3 regions of the Cytobacillus sp. FSL R5-0377 genome follow, and region 3 is predicted to be linked to each of the others. Evidence: riboswitches for the same ligand, from Rfam matches in the RefSeq annotation. Region 3 holds a riboswitch; each other region holds the start of a gene.
What was found. Region 3 has a riboswitch for S-adenosylmethionine ahead of NSQ49_RS02095 (methionine ABC transporter ATP-binding protein). Riboswitches for the same ligand answer to the same signal wherever they lie in the genome.
Positions count from the first base shown of each region.

Region 1: another riboswitch for S-adenosylmethionine. It lies ahead of metK (methionine adenosyltransferase); the one in region 3 lies ahead of NSQ49_RS02095 (methionine ABC transporter ATP-binding protein).
Region 2: another riboswitch for S-adenosylmethionine. It lies ahead of NSQ49_RS02700 (O-methyltransferase); the one in region 3 lies ahead of NSQ49_RS02095 (methionine ABC transporter ATP-binding protein).

Region 1 is NZ_JBBORA010000001.1:3,289,273-3,295,675, reverse strand. Features, by position in the region: gene asnB (asparagine synthase (glutamine-hydrolyzing)) at 1-1,536, opposite strand, end outside; gene metK (methionine adenosyltransferase) at 1,828-3,021, opposite strand; SAM riboswitch class I at 3,330-3,445, opposite strand; gene NSQ49_RS16850 (thiol-disulfide oxidoreductase DCC family protein) at 3,551-3,925, opposite strand; gene pckA (phosphoenolpyruvate carboxykinase (ATP)) at 4,144-5,730, shown strand; gene NSQ49_RS16840 (DUF2584 domain-containing protein) at 6,120-6,362, opposite strand.
Region 2 is NZ_JBBORA010000001.1:536,940-543,342, forward strand. Features, by position in the region: gene NSQ49_RS02685 (GNAT family N-acetyltransferase) at 1-174, opposite strand, end outside; gene pdxR (MocR-like pyridoxine biosynthesis transcription factor PdxR) at 267-1,637, shown strand; gene NSQ49_RS02695 (PH domain-containing protein) at 1,660-2,043, opposite strand; gene NSQ49_RS02700 (O-methyltransferase) at 2,070-2,648, opposite strand; SAM riboswitch class I at 2,756-2,862, opposite strand; gene NSQ49_RS02705 (spore germination protein) at 3,034-4,590, shown strand; gene NSQ49_RS02710 (GerAB/ArcD/ProY family transporter) at 4,618-5,709, shown strand; gene NSQ49_RS02715 (Ger(x)C family spore germination protein) at 5,706-6,403, shown strand, end outside.
Region 3 is NZ_JBBORA010000001.1:411,453-417,855, forward strand. Features, by position in the region: gene NSQ49_RS02075 (M42 family metallopeptidase) at 1-368, shown strand, start outside; gene NSQ49_RS02080 (M15 family metallopeptidase) at 417-971, opposite strand; gene NSQ49_RS02085 (MetQ/NlpA family ABC transporter substrate-binding protein) at 1,130-1,954, opposite strand; gene NSQ49_RS02090 (methionine ABC transporter permease) at 1,978-2,643, opposite strand; gene NSQ49_RS02095 (methionine ABC transporter ATP-binding protein) at 2,633-3,646, opposite strand; SAM riboswitch class I at 3,727-3,831, opposite strand; gene NSQ49_RS02100 (CsbD family protein) at 4,024-4,215, shown strand; gene NSQ49_RS02105 (C40 family peptidase) at 4,262-5,248, opposite strand; gene selB (selenocysteine-specific translation elongation factor) at 5,539-6,403, opposite strand, start outside.

The sequences.
Region 1 (6,403 bases), 2.9 Mb from region 3:
GACTTTAGAAGCCACTTCAAAGACTTCTTTATCCAAGAACGGAACACGAAGCTCGAGAGAATGAGCCATCGTCATCTTGTCTGCTTTCAAAAGAATGTCTCCGCGCATCCAGGTATGAATGTCGATATACTGCATGCGGTCAACCGGATCATAGCCGCGGCTTTCCTCATACAAAGGTTTCGTGATATCCGTATAATTCAAGTTGTCTTTGTAGACATGAAGCAAACTGCGCTTCTCTTGTTCCGTAAACATTTTTGCGTTTCCGATGTAGCGCTCTTCCATTGGGGTGACTCCGCGTTCGATAAAGCTTTTTCCCTTCACTCCCTCTGGCATCAGTCTGGCGATCATACGCAGAAGCTTTTTGCCAATGGCAGGAATCTTATTGAAGACTTCCAGGGATTGTGGTTCACGGTAAATATTATAGCCGCCAAACAGCTCATCTGCTCCCTCGCCGGATAGTACAACAGTTACATGCTTTCGCGCTTCTCTTGCCACAAAATAAAGGGGCACACAAGCCGGGTCAGCTAGCGGGTCGTCCATATGCCACATGATTCTTGGAATCTCATTCATATATTCCTGAGGAGAGATGATGTAGCTGATGTTTTCAACACCCAGCTTTTCGGCTGTTTCTTTCGCCACATCAACCTCGCTGAAGCCATTGCGTTCAAAGCCGACAGAGAATGTTTTAATAGCTGGGTGAAATTCTTTCGCAATCGACGCAATAATGGAAGAATCAATTCCGCCTGAAAGGAAAGAACCTACAGGAACATCGGCACGCATATGCATTTTTACAGAGTCGAATAAAACATCTCTAATTTCTTTTGTAAAATCAGCTTCTGATTTTTGCACTGGATGGAAAGCAGCCTTCCAATAGCGTTTAATATCCATCGGCGCACCAATTTTTTTAGTAAAATAATGGCCTGGCTCAAGCTTATGGATCCCCTCTGACATCGTGTGCGGCTCAGGCACAAACTGATAGGTCAGATAATGCTGCAGGGAGTCATAGTTCAATACATCATTCTTAAGCGCCAATAAGATGCTCTTCTTCTCTGATCCAAAGAACGTGCGGTCTCCCTTATCGTAATAAAAGAAAGGCTTAATCCCAAATGGATCCCTGGCTCCATATAGGGACTGCTCCTGTTTATCCCAAATGACAAACGCAAACATACCGCGCAATTTTTCAACAGCCTTTTCTTTCATATGGCTGTAAAGCGCAATTATGACTTCTGTATCTGAGCTGGTTTCAAAGCTTAATCCTGCTTTGAGAAGTTCTTCACGAAGTTCCACATAATTATAGATTTCACCATTGAAGATGATCCAATATCGCTCATTCTCGTAAGTCAGCGGCTGGTGTCCGCTTTCAATATCAATAATGCTCAACCGGCGGAAGCCGAATTGAATATGATCATCAAAATAGTATCCTGAATCATCCGGACCCCGATGAGTAATGATATCATTCATATTTTGGAATTGTTCTTTATCTGCGTCACGGTAATTTTGTGCTTTTTCATGTACACAACCAATAAAACCACACATTATGTACGTCACCTACTCCATTCTTTTCTCAATATTAAGATACAGCCTCAGGCGGCTCTTTGTCTTAGAAAACATACCCTATAATACTACCACTAATCGCTAATAATTAGCACGCAGAATATAAAATGTTTCTATACGGAAAATTAAGCCATTATCCGAAGTTTATACGATACCATAAAATTATAAACGACTATAGAGCATAAAGACCGAAAAGTGATTAACACCCTATTAGTATTAGACGCAAAAAAGAAAGCGGGAGTTACATCATAAATGCAACTCCCGCTTTTTATATTACGCTTCAGAACGAAGAATTTCTGCTTTGTCAGTACGCTCCCAAGGAAGGTCAACATCTGTACGTCCGAAATGTCCGTAAGCAGCTGTCTGCTTGTAAATTGGGCGGCGAAGGCCAAGCATGTTAATAATTCCTGCAGGACGAAGATCAAAATGCTTTCTTACTAGATCAACTAATACATCTTCATCCACTTTGCCAGTTCCAAATGTATCAACAGAAATCGAAACAGGCTGTGCCACACCGATCGCATAAGCAAGCTGGACTTCAACTTTTTCTGCTAAACCGGCTGCAACAAGGTTCTTCGCTACATAACGTGCAGCATATGCAGCAGAGCGGTCAACCTTTGTAGGATCCTTGCCGGAGAACGCTCCGCCGCCATGGCGTGCATATCCGCCGTAAGTATCTACGATGATTTTGCGTCCTGTCAGGCCAGCATCACCTTGAGGTCCGCCGATAACAAAGCGTCCTGTCGGGTTGATGAAGTACTTAGTATTCTCATCAATTAGTTCTTTCGGAACAACCGGGTTAATAACATGTTCCTTCAGATTTCGCTGAATTTGCTCAAGGCTGATTTCTGGGTGATGCTGAGTAGAAATAACGATTGTGTCAATGCGCACAGGCTTGTCGTTTTCATCATACTCAACAGTTACCTGAGTTTTTCCGTCGGGACGAAGGTAAGGAAGGATTTCTTCTTTACGGACTTCAGTCAGGCGGCGGGAAAGTTTATGTGCTAAAGAAATCGGAAGAGGCATAAGCTCTTTCGTTTCGTTGCAGGCAAAACCGAACATTAATCCCTGGTCTCCTGCACCGATTGCTTCGATTTCCTGATCGCTCATTTGCCCTTCGCGTGCTTCAAGTGCCTGGTCAACCCCCATTGCGATATCAGCAGACTGCTCATCAATGGAAGTTAAAACAGCACATGTTTCGGAATCGAAACCATATTTGGCACGGGTATAACCGATTTCTTTTACCGTTTCACGAACGATTTTTGGAATATCTACGTATGTAGATGTTGTGATTTCACCTGCAACTAATACAAGTCCAGTTGTTACAGAAGTCTCTGCAGCAACACGGGCATTCGCATCTTTAGCTAAAATCGCATCTAAGATTGCATCAGAAATCTGGTCACAGATTTTATCCGGATGACCTTCAGTAACTGATTCAGAAGTGAACAAACGACGTTTTGTTGACATCTGGCTTCCTCCTTATAAATAGAAAATTGAGCGAGAATAAGAAATGGGGAAGCGGAAAAAATAACTTTTCCCTGTCATTTCATGGATCTCTGTTTGATACGGAACTCATTCCCTTAGTAGTATGAAATAAACATGGAGTTTTTATTAGAAAAATAGACAGCGCCGGCAAGAATGCCAGGTAACCATTTATCAGATTCATGCCAAAAACTCACATAAATAGTACATTCCAAAAGCCGTTCATTTCATTGCAAAATAAAAAACCTTCTCATTAGTGAAAAGGTTGAAAGCAAATCGATTCGCGCCTTTCACTCTTATCGTTCAAGGAATTACGTCCTTGCGTCAGGTTAGCACCTTTGCTGATTATTGCCTTTAGCAGGTTGCTGGGTTTCATAGGGCCTGTCCCTCCACCAGCTCGGGATAAGAGAGTATCCGTTCAAGGTTGAATCATACCGTATTTTATCGAACCATGTCAACAGATTTTCATTATTTTTCACAGTAAAATTCCGACTTTAAAAATTCTGCTTCATCCTTATAGAGAACAGCTTCCATCATCACACTTTTTCTTTAGAAATTTGTGCCTGTTTTTCGCAATCCATTTGTATGTCGGATTGCCCAGAAGTGCTGTGAGTGGTATATACAACAGGGTGCTGATTAAAAAGGTTGCAGGAAAGAGGAACAGAAGTCTCCTTACTGCAGTGTAACCCTTTTTCACGCTGCCTGCGGGAGTAATAATATGAAGCTCCCTCCGCAAATCATGTCTGGAAAACGATAAAGTGCCCTGCATTTTTTCATATTCCTGCAGGGAGATCCATTCGACTTTATTCAGCCAATCGAGTTTATTAAAAATCCTCTTTGTTTCCTTGCATAAAGAACATGTTCCATCATATAGGGCAATTGTCTTCATTTTAGATCAGTCCCATGATAAAATTAACACTTTCTTCTATAATAGCATATATCAGTTATAAGGTGATTAAAGTGGATTGCATGTCCAAATGTGACAATTTTATAACACAGACAAAAAAGTTTCGTAATAGTATAGACTAATCATTTCAATGTGTTATACTAATTTCGAGATGTAATCACTTTCATAAAAAAATCGGGAAAAAGGAAGGTATTCATCAGATGAACTCTGTAAGCATATCAAATGAATTGAGCGAATTACTAAATGGCAGCAACATTCAAGTGCAATTATCCGTTCCTCAGCTTGTGGAAAAGGTTCTAAACCGCAATGAAGGGTCCCTTACTTCTACTGGAGCTGTTCGCGCTACGACAGGAAAGTATACAGGGCGTTCTCCTAAAGATAAATACATTGTTGAAGAAGCATCAAATAAAGACAAAATGGACTGGGGCAGTGTAAACCAGCCCATTTCTGAAGAAGCATTCTCTAATCTTTATAATAAAGTAATCAATTACTTAAAAGAAAAAGAAGAAGTATTCGTATTCAAAGGATTCGCAGGTGCTGATAAAAAACACCGCATGCCTATCCAGGTAATCAATGAATATGCATGGCATAACCTATTTGCCCACCAGTTATTCATTCGCCCTGCAGAAGACGAGCTATTGGATCATCAGGCAGAGTTCACTGTCATTTCTGCTCCTAATTTCAAAGCAGACCCTGCTGTTGACGGAACAAAGTCCGAAACATTCATTATCATTTCATTTGAACGCCGCACCGTTTTAATTGGCGGAACAGAATATGCCGGTGAAATGAAGAAGTCCATCTTCTCTGTTATGAACTACATGCTTCCAGAAAACGGAATTCTTCCTATGCACTGTTCCGCAAACGTTGGACGGGAAGGCGATGTTGCTTTATTCTTCGGCTTATCCGGAACTGGAAAAACAACTTTATCTGCAGATCCGAACCGCAAGCTAATCGGTGATGACGAGCATGGCTGGTCTGCGAATGGAGTCTTCAATATTGAGGGCGGATGCTACGCGAAATGCATCAACTTATCCCGTGAAAAAGAACCGCAGATTTTTGATGCGATCCGTTTTGGTGCTGTATTAGAAAATGTAGTGGTAAACAGCGAAACCCGGGTTGCAGATTACGATGACAGCACTTTAACTGAAAATACACGTGCGGCGTACCAGCTTCAGGCCATCGATAATATCGTTGACCCAAGCATTGCCGGACACCCTAATACAATCGTATTTTTAACAGCTGACGCATTTGGCGTATTGCCTCCAATCTCTAAACTATCAAAAGAGCAGGCAATGTACCATTTCTTAAGCGGCTATACATCCAAGCTTGCAGGAACTGAGCGCGGCATTACATCACCGCAGGCAACATTCTCTACATGTTTTGGATCACCGTTCCTTCCGCTTCCTGCAAATCGTTATGCTGAAATGCTTGGCGAGAAAATCGATGAGCATAACGCAAAAGTCTTCCTTGTAAACACAGGCTGGACTGGCGGAGAGTATGGAGTCGGTGAACGCATGAAACTTGCCTACACTCGTGCAATGGTCGAAGCGGCACTCGAAGGTGAACTCAACAACGTAGAAACGATCAAGGACGAAATTTTCGGGCTGGAAATTCCTCAGCATGTTACAGGAGTGCCTGATGAAGTACTTCAGCCAAACAAAACATGGGCAGATCAGGCTGCTTATGAAACGAAAGCAAAAGAACTTGCTTCAAAATTCCGTGAAAACTTCAAGAAGTTTACAAGCGTTTCATCTGAAATTGAAGAAAAGGGCGGACCAATCGCATAATAGAGAAGAATTGCCGTTTATGCGGCAATTCTTTTTTGTATTAAGAATGAACGGAGGTGGACTTACACCCTCTTACTGGGTAGCGATTCGATTTTTTCTTCTTTCCTCTGCTGCCGTGGTACTAATCCCTCTGTTTAGTGCTCTTCGCAGCCCCTTTTCCGCTCTCGGTGGCACTGCTCCCTCTGTTTAGTTCCCTTGGGAGAGACTTTTCCCCGCCCAATGGCGCTATCACACCGATTAGTTCTTTTCACAGACTCTTCTCTGCTCCCAAGAGGCACTATCCCCTCTGATTAGTTCCCTTCGCATTCCTTCACCGCACCTGGAGGAATTCGCTTACAGTTACAGAAAACTTTGAACAAAAAAACGCCGGACCATGTCCAGGCGCTCTTCTAATTGGTTGAATTTAAGGAAACAAGCTGGTAAGTAATGAGTGTCTGGCTGTTTTCCCATTCCACTTTACGGATGACTCCCATTCCGTTCAGGTCGCCATCAATTGTCCTTTTTACCTCGACCGGGATATCGAGCGGATATAATCTGTATCCTTCTTTGACAAGTGAAAAATAATTCTCATCAAGTCTTTTTTCCCTTCCCTTTGTAACAATCATTGTGTTTAGCTCTAAAGGCATACCCATTGGTATCTCTCCTTCATTCTTATTACTTTCCTCTATTTTAC
Region 2 (6,403 bases), 130 kb from region 3:
TCTCTCCCGTTTTTGGATTGCATCTTCAACATACTGAATAACCCGGCTTTTGTCAGTTAAATCAACCGACATATGCTCCCATATTCTTTTATCCTGGGCAGCTTTATAAAGTCCCTCTACATGCTCGAGATTCATTGGAATTAACTGCACTAAACTGTTTTCTAATTTTTTCATATTATCACTCTCCCTGCATCTATTAAAATCGATTTCTGGTATGATAAAAATAACCAAATATGAATTTTAATATAATACCAGGGACTGATTTAATGGAGCTCCAAATTCTTCTCTCGAATCATAAAGCAAAATATAAGCAAATTTATGAACAAATCCGAAGGGCGACTTTAGAAAGAAAGCTGGCTGCTCATGCCAAGCTTCCTTCAAAACGGCAACTGGCCGAGCAGTTAAATGTCAGCATCGTGACTGTTCAAACGGCTTATGAACAGCTCCAGAGTGAAGGGTACTGTTATACAGTGGAACGAAGTGGATATTTTGTTTCGGAAATTAAGGATGAATGGCACTATAATGAGCATGGATCAGTAGAATTGGAAAAAGAAATACAGGGTGAGTCTTCAATTAATTTTAAAAACGGGCAAGTTGATGCTGCTGCCTTCCCCTATAAACACTGGAACAGACTTTATCGAAAAGAACTTAATAAATCCAATGCCAGCAATGCCCCGTGGCAGGGGGACTATTCTTTGCGAGTGCAGATTGCACAATACCTGCAGCAAGCCAGAGGATTGACCTGCAAACCGGAACAGGTATATCTATTCAGCGGATTTCAACAGCAGTTATTGAATGTCTGTTTGTTTTTCAAGAGAAAAACCGCAGGAATAGAAGATCCGGGTTTTACTAGGGCAAGATCCGTTTTTGAGCAATTGCAGCAGGAATATTATCCCATTCCTGTGGACGATGAAGGATGCTGTGTACCTGATAATCCGGTAAAACTATTATATACAACACCAGCCCACCAGTACCCTACTGGTACAATTATGTCTATTGCCAGAAGGACTGAGCTGTTAAATTGGGCACTGAAACAGGATGCTTACATTCTTGAGGATGACTATGATTCTGAGTTCCGCTATAAAGGGACACCGATTCCGTCATTGGCCCATCTGGATTCCGGCGGGCGCGTTCTTTACTTTGGCACCTTTTCAAAAACTTTGCTCCCGGCACTTCGGATCAGCTATCTGATTATGCCGGCACCACTGCAGCAGAGATATGAAGAATTTAATGCTTATCAAAAGTCTAATGTTTCAAGAATCGACCAGCGGGCTGCTGCAAAATTTATGGAAGAAGGACTTTATACATCTCATATAGCAAAAATGAGAACGTTATATCGGGCCAAGCGGAACTGTTTAATCGAAAGCCTTTCAAGGCATTTGGGAGATCATTTTGACATAATTGGCGATACAGCAGGTTTGCACATTATCGTAATATTACCTGATGGATTGAATGAATCTAAAGCAATCGAACTGGCAAAGTCGGCGGGAGTTGAAATTGATGCGGTTTCGCCTATGTACCAGCATCACAAGCCTGCCAACCATGTGATGCTTGGTTATGGGGCACCTTCAATGGACGAAATTGAGAAGGGAGTCCAATTAATGGCTAATGCGTGGAAAAGTTATTTGACTAATTAATATCTATCATCTAAAAGGGCGCTTATCTTACGGGATATCGCTCTTTTGCCGGATCTGTAATCGTGCAGAGCTTTTCCTTAACCGCTGCCATAAAATCAAACATATTCATCCCCTCGATTTGCTGGAAATTAAAAAAATCATCGTTATAGTACATATGAATATGCTTGCCCGTTATTCCCCTCTTTTCTTTAATGGAAGTTATATCGATATATGCAAATTCTTCAACTAATTCCTTTGTTGATTCAGATGCAGATAATCCATAAAATAGCAGCCTTTTATTTGTTGCCGCCAGCAATCCGGGCAGCGGGGCTAAACAGTAATGCGATACTAATGAACAGGTTAAGCATTCAATAATGTTTTCTTCTTCATGCAGCACAGTTCCAAACGAATTTATAATGCTACTCATGGGATCCCCTCCTCATATCTCTTCTGTCAAACTGCAGTCTTCACTGCGAGTATCAGTCCGGTAGACCAATCCAATTCGGTAATGTCGAGATCTGGCCTGTCCTGCAGAGTTTTGAGAAGTTTAGTAGCTTTGATTCTAAATTCTTCAGGCAATTTCTGCTGCGGAAACACATCATGAATTACATAAAAACCGCCAACATTCAAATGGTCCAGGGTTTTGTCCAGGAGCTCGAATTTTCCGGGCCACGTATCTGCAAAAATAAAATCGAATCGCTCAGATAGATTTCGAATAAAAGCTGCTCCGTCTTCACAGCAAAATGTGATTCTGGCGTCCTTTCCGAGGTATTTTTTCGCAATGGATTGCACGTTCAAATCTATATCAACGGTCGTAAGCTTACTGCTTTCATCCATCCCATCCATTATCCATGAAGCAGAAGCTCCCGTACCTGTCCCCAGCTCCAAAAAGCTTCCACCCGGTTTGGAGGCAGCCAGCCCCTTTAGTAAAAATCCTGTTTTTCTATCACATGATTGCCCGAAGCCCATCACAGCAGATTCCTGTAATATACTCGAATATGCTTCCGGTACCTGTATAACGCTGTTTTCCATTTGTCATTCCTCCGCTTTCTTCGTACTATATTAAACACTTAGCACGGGAGCATAAAAGAGCACCAAAAAAGGCCCCTTTATAAGAGGCCTTAACTTATCAAATCGACCTCTTATCTCCCAGAGCGTCAACTCTGTTGGAATTAGCACCTTCCTGACATAATCAGGGGTTGCTGAGGCTTCGCAGGGCCAGTCCCTCCACCTCTCTGGATAAGAATTTGTATGTATATTAATTTATTTTCAATCAAGTATTGCATATTTTTAGCAAGATGGCAAGACTTTGGTGGTTTATTGCCATGTAAGAAACGCATGATTCTGCCTTCCTGTATATTTATTTCAATTCTAAGGAAATTTAAGGATATACATATTGCCTGAGGAGGAAATTGTGGTGTTTCGATTTAAAAGGAGTCCTTCAAAAAAAAGAGTAAAAAAACAGATTAAGCCCGAGTTGACATCACAGGACATCCTCTTATCAAAAAAGCTGGAAGACAATATACAATTTTTCTCCTCACTTTATGGAGAGAGTTCAGATGTGATTTTCCGTTATTTTGCCTTAAATAAAATTGACGCAGCCATAATTTATATAGATGGATTAAGTGATACCCAAAAGCTTGACGAGCTGGTCCTTGGAACCTTACTGCATCAAAACATGAATATCGAAAACGACTTCCTTCATACTGTGAAAAACCGATTGCCGATTTCAAGTATTAAAAGAATGGCAACAACCGCTGACTGTATCGACTCAATAAGCATCGGGAACCCAATAGTGCTTTTTGATGGGTATGATGAAGCTCTTTCACTGGGATTAGCCAAATTTGAAAAGCGTTCGATAGAAGAACCGCAGGCTGAGACCTCCATTCGGGGTTCGAGGGAAGGCTTTACTGAATCACTCGGTGTCAATACATCTTTACTGCGCCGGATCATTAAAGACCCGGGACTGAAAATGAAGACTCTGCATGTAGGCAAATATACGAAGACGAAGGTAGTTATCTCATATATTGAAGAAATAGCGGATAAAACTCTGATACAGGAAATAGAAAGCCGTCTTAATCGCATTACTGTTGACGGAGTACTGGAAAGCGGCTATATCGAACAATTCATTGAAGATAGCCCGTATTCTCCTTTTCCCCAGTTATTGTACACGGAACGTCCGGATGTGGTATGTGCAAATTTACTTGAAGGAAGAGCAGTATTAATGATTGAAGGGACACCTTTTGCTTTAATTGCTCCCGTGAGTTTCTTCAGTTTGTTTCAATCACAGGAGGACTATTATGAAAGGTTTTGGATTGGTACCTTCATCCGGTCTCTTCGGTTTCTTTTCTTAGCTGTATCCCTATTCCTTCCTGCCATATATGTTGCCATAACAACATTTCACCAGGAAATGATTCCCATGGACCTGATGCTTAGCATTGCGTCCTCCAGAGAAAGTGTCCCCTTCCCTGCCATTGTGGAAGTCCTTCTAATGGAAGTTGCTTTTGAAGGACTGAGAGAGGCAGGGATACGCCTTCCAAAACAAGTAGGTTCAGCTGTTAGTATTGTGGGTGCCCTTGTAATTGGTCAGGCAGCTGTTCAAGCGGGGATTGTTTCTGCACCTATGATTATAGTAGTGAGTATTACGGGTATTGCCTCTTTCATGATCCCCCGTTATTCAATGGGACTTGCCATTCGATTACTGAGGTTTCCCATCATACTCCTTGGCGGCGCTTTAGGATTAATAGGTGTAATGCTTGCACTAATCCTGCTCGTCATCCATTTATCAGAGCTAAGATCATTCGGTTTACCATACCTGACTCCTGTATCAACACTGCAAAAAAATGCGGTAAAGGACACACTCTTTCGTTCGCCTTTATGGAAAATGAATCAGCGAGCTCATTCCACAGGAAAATACAACAAAACTAAACAAGGGTCCAGCTTAAAACCAGGTCCTGAAAATAGCGGCAGTTAAATAAGTTAAAATGGCGGTGAGATGGACATGCTGGAAAAGGGAAAAATATCGGCCCTGCAAATGGAATTTTTAATTGTCCCGGCTATCATTGCCACAGGTGTTCTTTCGATTCCATCCATATCGGGAAGGTTAGCCGGGCATGACATGTGGATGACGCCTATAGCAGGTTCTATAATCGGTTTTATCACGGTATTCATTGCATGGAAGCTTCATCAATTATTTCCAAGGATGACCCCTATCGAATACAGTGAGCAAATACTTGGAAAAGCACTTGGTAAACTCTTTAATTTCTTTCTTGTTTCCTTTTATTTGCATACTACAGGCATTGTCATCAGACAGTATTCAGATTTCATTACCGGCAACGTGATGCTGCAGACGCCTTCCGTCATTTTTTCCATTACTATCGTTTTTGTCAGTGCTTTGGCAGTTCGTGGCGGGATTGAAGTAATGGCCAGATCTGCAGTAATTTGCACAACTTTATTCATGGTTACTTCTTTATCACTGCTCTTATTGCTTAAGGAAATTGATCTTAGCTATATGAGGCCAGTTTTAGAGAATGGATTGCTCCCTGTTATGAAGGGAAGTTTGGTGCATAGCTCATGGTTCAGTGAGTTGTTTCTTCTTGCCTTTATCTTTCCTTTTATCAATGATTCAAAAAAGGGACTAAGGTCGGGGATGAAATCAGCTTTGTATATTGTGCTGCTTCTCTTATATGTTAATTTTTTTGTTCTTACTCTCTTAGGGGTTTCATCTGTTAACCAATTTTATCCTGTCTATTCAATCGTCCGTGCCATCAGTGTATTTGGATTTTTCGAGAACTTTGAAGTCATCATTACAGCTTCGTGGGTACTAGGAAACTTTGTGAAGGTCTCTGTTTTTTTATATGCTATCAGCTTGGGTCTTGCGCAGTTATTAAAGCTTTCAGATTATCGGCCAATTGTATTTCCATTGGCTCTGCTTCTGATTTTCTTAAGCTATTGGGATATTCCTAATATCATGTCAGTGGTCGAATTTTCTACAAGAACTCAGCCTTTTTATTTTGTCATCGTTCAAACTGTACTCCCGCTATTGCTGCTGCTTATTGCCATGGCACGAAGGAAATGGAGGGAGAGCCATTGAAGGGAAGCCTGCTGATCACCATTTGTTTCTGCATTGCAATCCTCTCCGGCTGCTCAGATCGAGTGGAAATGAATGAACTGGCCATCATTACGGCAGCTGCAATTGACAGACTGGAAGATGGGAAAACAAGAGTTTCTGTACAGTTGTTCATCCCCCGTGCCATTACAAGCGGAGAAACGGGAGAAGATCCCAGTTCTGGTTCAACTTTTGTTCGGGAAGGAGTAGGAGATAATCTGGCTAATGCTATATCACTGCTGCAAATAAATGTGCCGAGAAGGCTGTTTTGGGGACAATGTAAAATATTTATCTTTGGAAAAGGGCTTGCTCAAAAAGGAATACGGAAAGATATAGATTATTTAGCCCGGCATCCAAGCCCAAGGGGCAATTCTTTATTATTTGTAAGTGAAGCCGAAGCAAAGGAAATGCTGACATTGATTCCTCCTTTAGAGAGGTACTCTGGAGATGCCTTAAAGAAATTATCTCAGGATGAAGATGGAACACAAACTACGCTAAGGGACGTAGATATAGGCTTGATGGATGAATCCGAAAGTGTGTCCATGCCTTATATAAAAAAGTTAGAGCAGACAGAAAGCGCCAGAAAGCCAAATGAAACGATACCTGTAATTACTGGTGCCGCTATATTCAAAAACGATAAAATGGCAGGAACCCTTGATTTAAAAGAAAGCCGAGGCTT
Region 3 (6,403 bases):
ATTCCAATATTACACCGGAAACGGTCGAATATCTGGCTGTTGATATGGGGGCAATGGGAGACGGGCAGTCGACAGATGAGTATACCGTTTCCATCTGTGTCAAGGATGCAAGCGGCCCTTACCACTATGAACTAAGAAAGCGTCTGGTTCAGCTTGCCAAGGATAATGGAATTGAGTACAAGCTTGATATATATCCTTTTTACGGATCTGATGCTTCGGCAGCCATCCGCGCAGGGCACGATATTGTCCATGGCTTAATCGGACCGGGGATTGATTCTTCCCATGCATTTGAACGTACACATGAGGACTCGATTGAGAATACGGCTAAGCTGCTGTATCACTATGTACAATCTGAAATGGTAATTTAAGAAAAGAGAAGAACCTTCACTCATTCATGGGTGGAGGTTCTTTTATCATCATTCAGCTTCAGGAGGCCTCTTCCCTCTTTGCAGCTCCCAGATGGAAAGTCCAAAGTCCAGTTGAAGATGAGGATAGTCCTTGAATTTAGCCCAATCCCCTCCCCATTCAAACCCAAGGTTTTTTGCGATTGCAACCACTTCCATCCAATCCGCTTTGCTGTTTCCGTTTCCGTCATACTGCATATCCCATATCACCTGGCCATCTACGGACATCAGTGCGAAATCAATCGCCAGACCAAAATTATGGTAGGACTCTCCCCCTTTTGCATGGGTAACAATATTCCCCTCAGCTGTACGTCCCTTTTCATAAAGGGCATTCTGTTCCTCTATACTTCTGAAATCCTGGGTAATGACAACATTGATTCCGTTAGCGGCAGCCTGAGCGATCAGCTCATCCTTCTTTTCAGCTACTGCAGGATGAAGAGCGGTTGGAGGGGGCCCATCCTTTAAATCAGGATCTGCAGAAAACTGAATATATTGATAGACTAAAAGCCATACAGTTGCTAAGACTAGAAAAAAGAAAAATAATCTTCCCAATTGTTTAAAAAACAATATTATATGTCCTTTCTATGGAGGTTCATTAAATAGACCTTGTTTATTTTATCAGGATTTTAAGAAAACTTCACTAATAATAGATTGTATTCGATTTATGGCCTGATAAATAAAAAAATACGCCAGAAGGTCTGGCGCATTCTCTTATTAATATTTTTTTATTTCATCCACTCCGGCTTACCGAAGCCTTCAAACTGTTCATCGATAACCTTTTCGAATTCATCAGATTCAACAGCTGCCTTTAAGTCCTTGGCTAGTTGTTTATCTGTATTTTTCGTGTCAATTACGACTCGATTTCGGTACTTATCTGGCATGTCCTCTAGTTGCAGTGCATCGAGCAAATCCATCTTTGCAGCGAGGGCATAGTTTCCTGGTACGGCTGATAAATCAACACTGTCCACTGCACGCGGCAGCTGGGCAGCTTCAATTGGCTTAAACTGCAGGTTCCTGACATTGTCTTCTACATCTTTTTCAGAAATAGTAAGCGGATCAGCTTCTGCATTTATTGTGATAAGTCCTGCATCCTCAAGGATTAAAAACGCGCGCGCCGCATTCGTTGGATCATTTGGTATGGCAATAGCTGAACCTTCTTTGATTTCCTCGAATGAAGCGAATTTTTTTGAATAAATGCCCATTGGGGCAGTTGGGACGGTAATCACTTCTGACAGCTCAATATTATGTTCTTTTGCAAAAGTCTCCATATAAATTTTATGCTGGAAAAGATTAGCATCCAGGTCTCCTTTTGAAAGGGCAAGGTTAGGCTGGATATAGTCACTAAATTCTACTACTTTTACTTTATAGCCTTTATCTTCAAGAATTGGCTTTATTGCTTTGCTGACCATGTCACTGTATGGACCCGAAGTAGCACCAATGCTGATATTTTTCTTATCACCGCTTGCCTCGGAAGATGAGTTCTCACTTCCGCACGCCGCAAGTACAGCAAATGTAAGCATAAGTATGAATGCAAATGTTATCTTTTTCATTTTATTTCCCCCTGATGATATTTTTATCTTTTATCAACTAATCTGGCGATCCGGTCCCCGGCAAATTGGAAAATCTGGACTAGACAAATTAGAATAATAACAGTTGTGAACATGACTGTATTGTCATAACGGTAATAACCAAAGCGTATCGCAAGGTCCCCGACTCCACCGCCGCCGACAATACCTGCCATTGCAGAGTATGCTACAAGACTGATGACCGTAATGGTAATTCCCTGAACAATCCCCGGCTTTGCCTCAGGTACGAGTACATCCTTTACAATCATCCACGGTGTAGCCCCGACTGCTACAGCAGCCTCAATGACACCTTTATCAATCTCTCTTAAAGACTGTTCTACAACCCTCGCAAAAAACGGAATGGCAGCAACTGAGAGTGAAACCGATGCAGCAGTCGGTCCAATGGTCGTTCCGGTAATCAAATTAGCTAATGGCAAAAGAGCAATTAGCAGAATAATGAACGGAATGGAACGGATCATATTGACAATGAAGCCGACAATGTTTTTAAAAACGGTATTTTCCAAAAATAGACCCTTATCAGTTACAAAAAGCAAAACACCTGTTGGCAGACCAACAATGATGGCTACTGCAATAGATATTCCAACCATATAAATGGTCTCTAAAAATGCTTTATTCAGTTCCGGCAGTATAGCTATTAAACTTTCAAGCTGCATCACGAACCACCTCCAAATTCCTTGTCCGGTCTGTAATATATTGAATGGCTCTTTCGACTTCAAGCACAGGACCTGTTATCGCCATAACAAAAATCCCGAGCGGTTTTTCCTGAATGTATTCGATTTTTCCATGAAGGATATTCCCCTTCACTTTAAATTGCTGAAACACCTCAGAAATAACAGACTCCTCTGCAATACTTCCCTGGAAGTACACCTTAATAATCTTGCCTTCACGTTCCTTTAAAAGCTTCTCAGGCAAGTCAAATTGAAGCACGCTATTAATGAACTTTTTGGTCAGCGCTTCTCTCGGGCTGGCGAACAAATTATAGACCTTACCTTCTTCAATTACTTTTCCATCCTGCATGACAGCCATTCTGTCACATATTTCTTTAACAACTTCCATTTCATGTGTAATTAGTACAATGGTCAGATTTAATTCTTTATTAATTTTTTTCAACAGAGACAAAATGGACTTGGTAGTGCTTGGATCAAGTGCTGATGTAGCCTCATCACACAAAAGAACTGATGGATTGTTTGCCAGTGCACGGGCAATGCCAACACGCTGTTTTTGCCCGCCGCTAAGCTGTGATGGGTAGACATCCCTCTTATCCGTTAATCCGACCATATCAAGCAATTCATGAACTCGTGCTTCTATTTCAGTCTTCGTTTTGTTTGCTGCTTTTAAAGCAAAAGCAATATTTTCGAATACGGTTTTCGAACTAACCAAATGAAAATGCTGAAAAATCATGCCAATTTTTAAACGCGCCTGGCGAAGCTCTTTCTTGCTTAAAGACGTTAAAGATAATCCATCAATAAGGATTTCTCCAGAAGTGGGCTTCTCCAATAAATTTAAACACCGCAGCAAAGAGCTTTTGCCTGCTCCACTGTATCCGACGATGCCAAAAATCTCCCCTTTTTCAATCTTAAGCGATACATGATCAACACCAGTTACTTTACCTTTCTTAGTTTCATAGACTTTTTCAAGTTCTTTAATTTCTATCATGCAGATCCCCCCAGTTTCATTGCCCCTTTTCAAACAAAAAACCTCTTTCCATTCGGGAAAGAGGCATCGTTATGTATCACGACTTATCTTTCAGAATGAAATCATTCTGCAGGAAGTGGCACCGTTCCATTATGGAGGTTGCCGGACGTCATAGGGCCTGATCCCTCAGTCACTCTTGATAAGTAAATTATTTAATTGATAGTAAAAATAATATATCAATAATAATAAATTGTCAATAAGTTTTTAATTTTCCAGCATTATAGGAAACACATTCGTTATGGTTTGAGAAATAAAAATGCTTTTTTATTATATCAATTGTTTGGACTTTTTCATTTTGGGTATTTAAGAAGTAAGCAATAACTTAGGAGGGTGCAAATATGAATAGAGAACAAACAAAAGGGAATGCTGACCAATTAAAAGGTGAATTTAAAAAACAATACGGCAAACTGACCAATAACGAATCTAAAGAAGCGGAAGGCAATATGGATAAGTTAAAAGGACAAACCGAGGAAAAATGGGGAGACGCAAAGGAAGCTCTTTCCAAGACTTTTAATGATCGAAGAGATTAAAAAAAAGTACTCAGTGCTTATTAAAGCGCTGAGTACTTTTTTATAACTAAAAAGTGGTTTTTGCCCCTAAGTAACGAGGCTTCCAATAAGAATTATTCATATCGCTTATTTCTACACCCCGTGAAGAACCGGCATGAATGAACTTATAATCGCCAAGATATATTCCAGCATGTGATGGACCTGATTGGTAAGTCTCAAAGAATACCAAATCTCCCACTTTTGGTGAGGCAACATGTTTTGTGGCACTCCAAATGGATGCAACTGTACGAGGAATAGAGATTCCTGCTTTCCCATATACATAGTTCAAATAGCCGCTGCAGTCAAATCCTGCAGGAGTGCTTCCTGCCCATTTATAAGGTGAACCGATGTATTTTTTTGCTTCAGAAATAAGTTCATTTACCTTGGATGTCGATTGAGCAGCTACCTGTGATTCTGCCGGCTTGCTTGCTGCAGCACCTGATACCTTTATCGTTTTGCCGGCATAAATGATGTCTGAAGTAAGATTATTCAAGGCTTTTAACTGTGAAACCGATAGGTTATGGCGAGATGCAATACCTGAAAGAGTATCTCCTCTTTGGATAGTATAAGATCCAGTGCTAGCAGGAAGAGAAGGTACAGCAGTGTTAGCCGAACCTTTCACTTTTAGCTTTTGTCCCGGATAAATCGTGTCACTGCTGATTCTGTTTAAACTCTTAAGGGTACTGACAGAAAGGCCGTGTGTTCTTGCAATTCCCCATAAAGTATCGCCTGATTTCACTGTGTAGCTGACTGTACTGCCAGAAGAACCGCCAGCTGCTGCGTCATGGCTGTGCGGTGCCAGCAGAGTCAGAGCTTGTCCTTTATAAATTATTGAGCCTGATAGATTATTCCATGTCTTTAACTCTTCAATTGAAAGATTATTAGAGCGAGAGATTCCCCATAAGGTGTCACCAGACTGAACTATATATTTATTTTCATGTGCACTTGCTTCTCCATTGAACGGTGTAATCAAAAAACCAGCTGTCGCAGCCATTGTAAGTAGTTGTTTCTTCAAGTTGTACACTCCTTAAATTTCTTTGACATCCTAATATTAGTAATATTTCTAGTAAAATCCTATCTGAAAATAATGGACAAATAAGAAAAAATATCAATTTTTTCATGTTATTTCCTTTATTGGTTAATTCGCAGTACATTTATCCTGCATTTAATTGGGTTAATTACCATAATTTCAGGAAGACATGGGTAGTTTATCACCATAATTCAAATTATTCTAATTAAACTTTTTTCTTCTGAACAAACTAAAAAGACCAGCATTCAGATGCTGATCCTTCTAAATAAGATATTTTAAATCCAAATTCTTTTATTTTCTGCTCTGCGTGTCATTCCTAAAGAATCAAGTTTTTCAAGGAAAGGGATCATATACTTTCTGGAAAGACCCAATATCTCTTTTGCATCCCCAACCTCAAATTCAGCAGCAGTGCTCTTTTTCAGTTCTTCCACTGCTTTTCTAAAATGAACACCATGCCAATAGTATTGAGCATCAAGCGGAACTGCGATTTCCTGGTCTTCCAAAAATCGTTTTAAGTCTCCTTTGAGATTCTCTGGGATTCCTGCAGAAGCATAATATTGATCGAAAGGCTTTACTGTATAGCCATCTTTTTTTAATTCAACAATTAGATTGTCAGTGCGTTTCTGCCAGCTTTTAGGTACATGGGGATAGAAATCCTTATACTGCAGAAACTGGCCTTTGCGTTTGAAAAGATTTTCTTTAATCCCTGAATTCAAAACAAATTCAACCAGTATTTTAGGGTATTTATTCTGCATTGCCTGAAGCAATTCTGCTTTATTAATCCCTTGCTTCATTGCATTTTCCTGGTGGAACTCATTCAGGCGGTCAGCTATCTCTTCCTCTATTGCCTCTTTAATGACTACTAAAGTGAATTCCTTGTTATTAATGTTCAGAAAGTCTTCTTCTTTTAAAATTTCTTTAACCGTCCATTCATCAAGCGAGGTTTTTGCTATAATTTGTGAAGGTGTTAGGACCATTTCTTCGGACATCGCCGCTTTTATACGATCTTTCGGTGTCCCTTCTTTTTTTCTGCTTAAATCTTCAATGGTTTTTTGGCCGAACCGGTATTTTTCCCCATTAGGATCGATAACCCAGCCACCGCCGATTGTCTCCTGGGGACTTGGCCGCCTTAAAATGAAC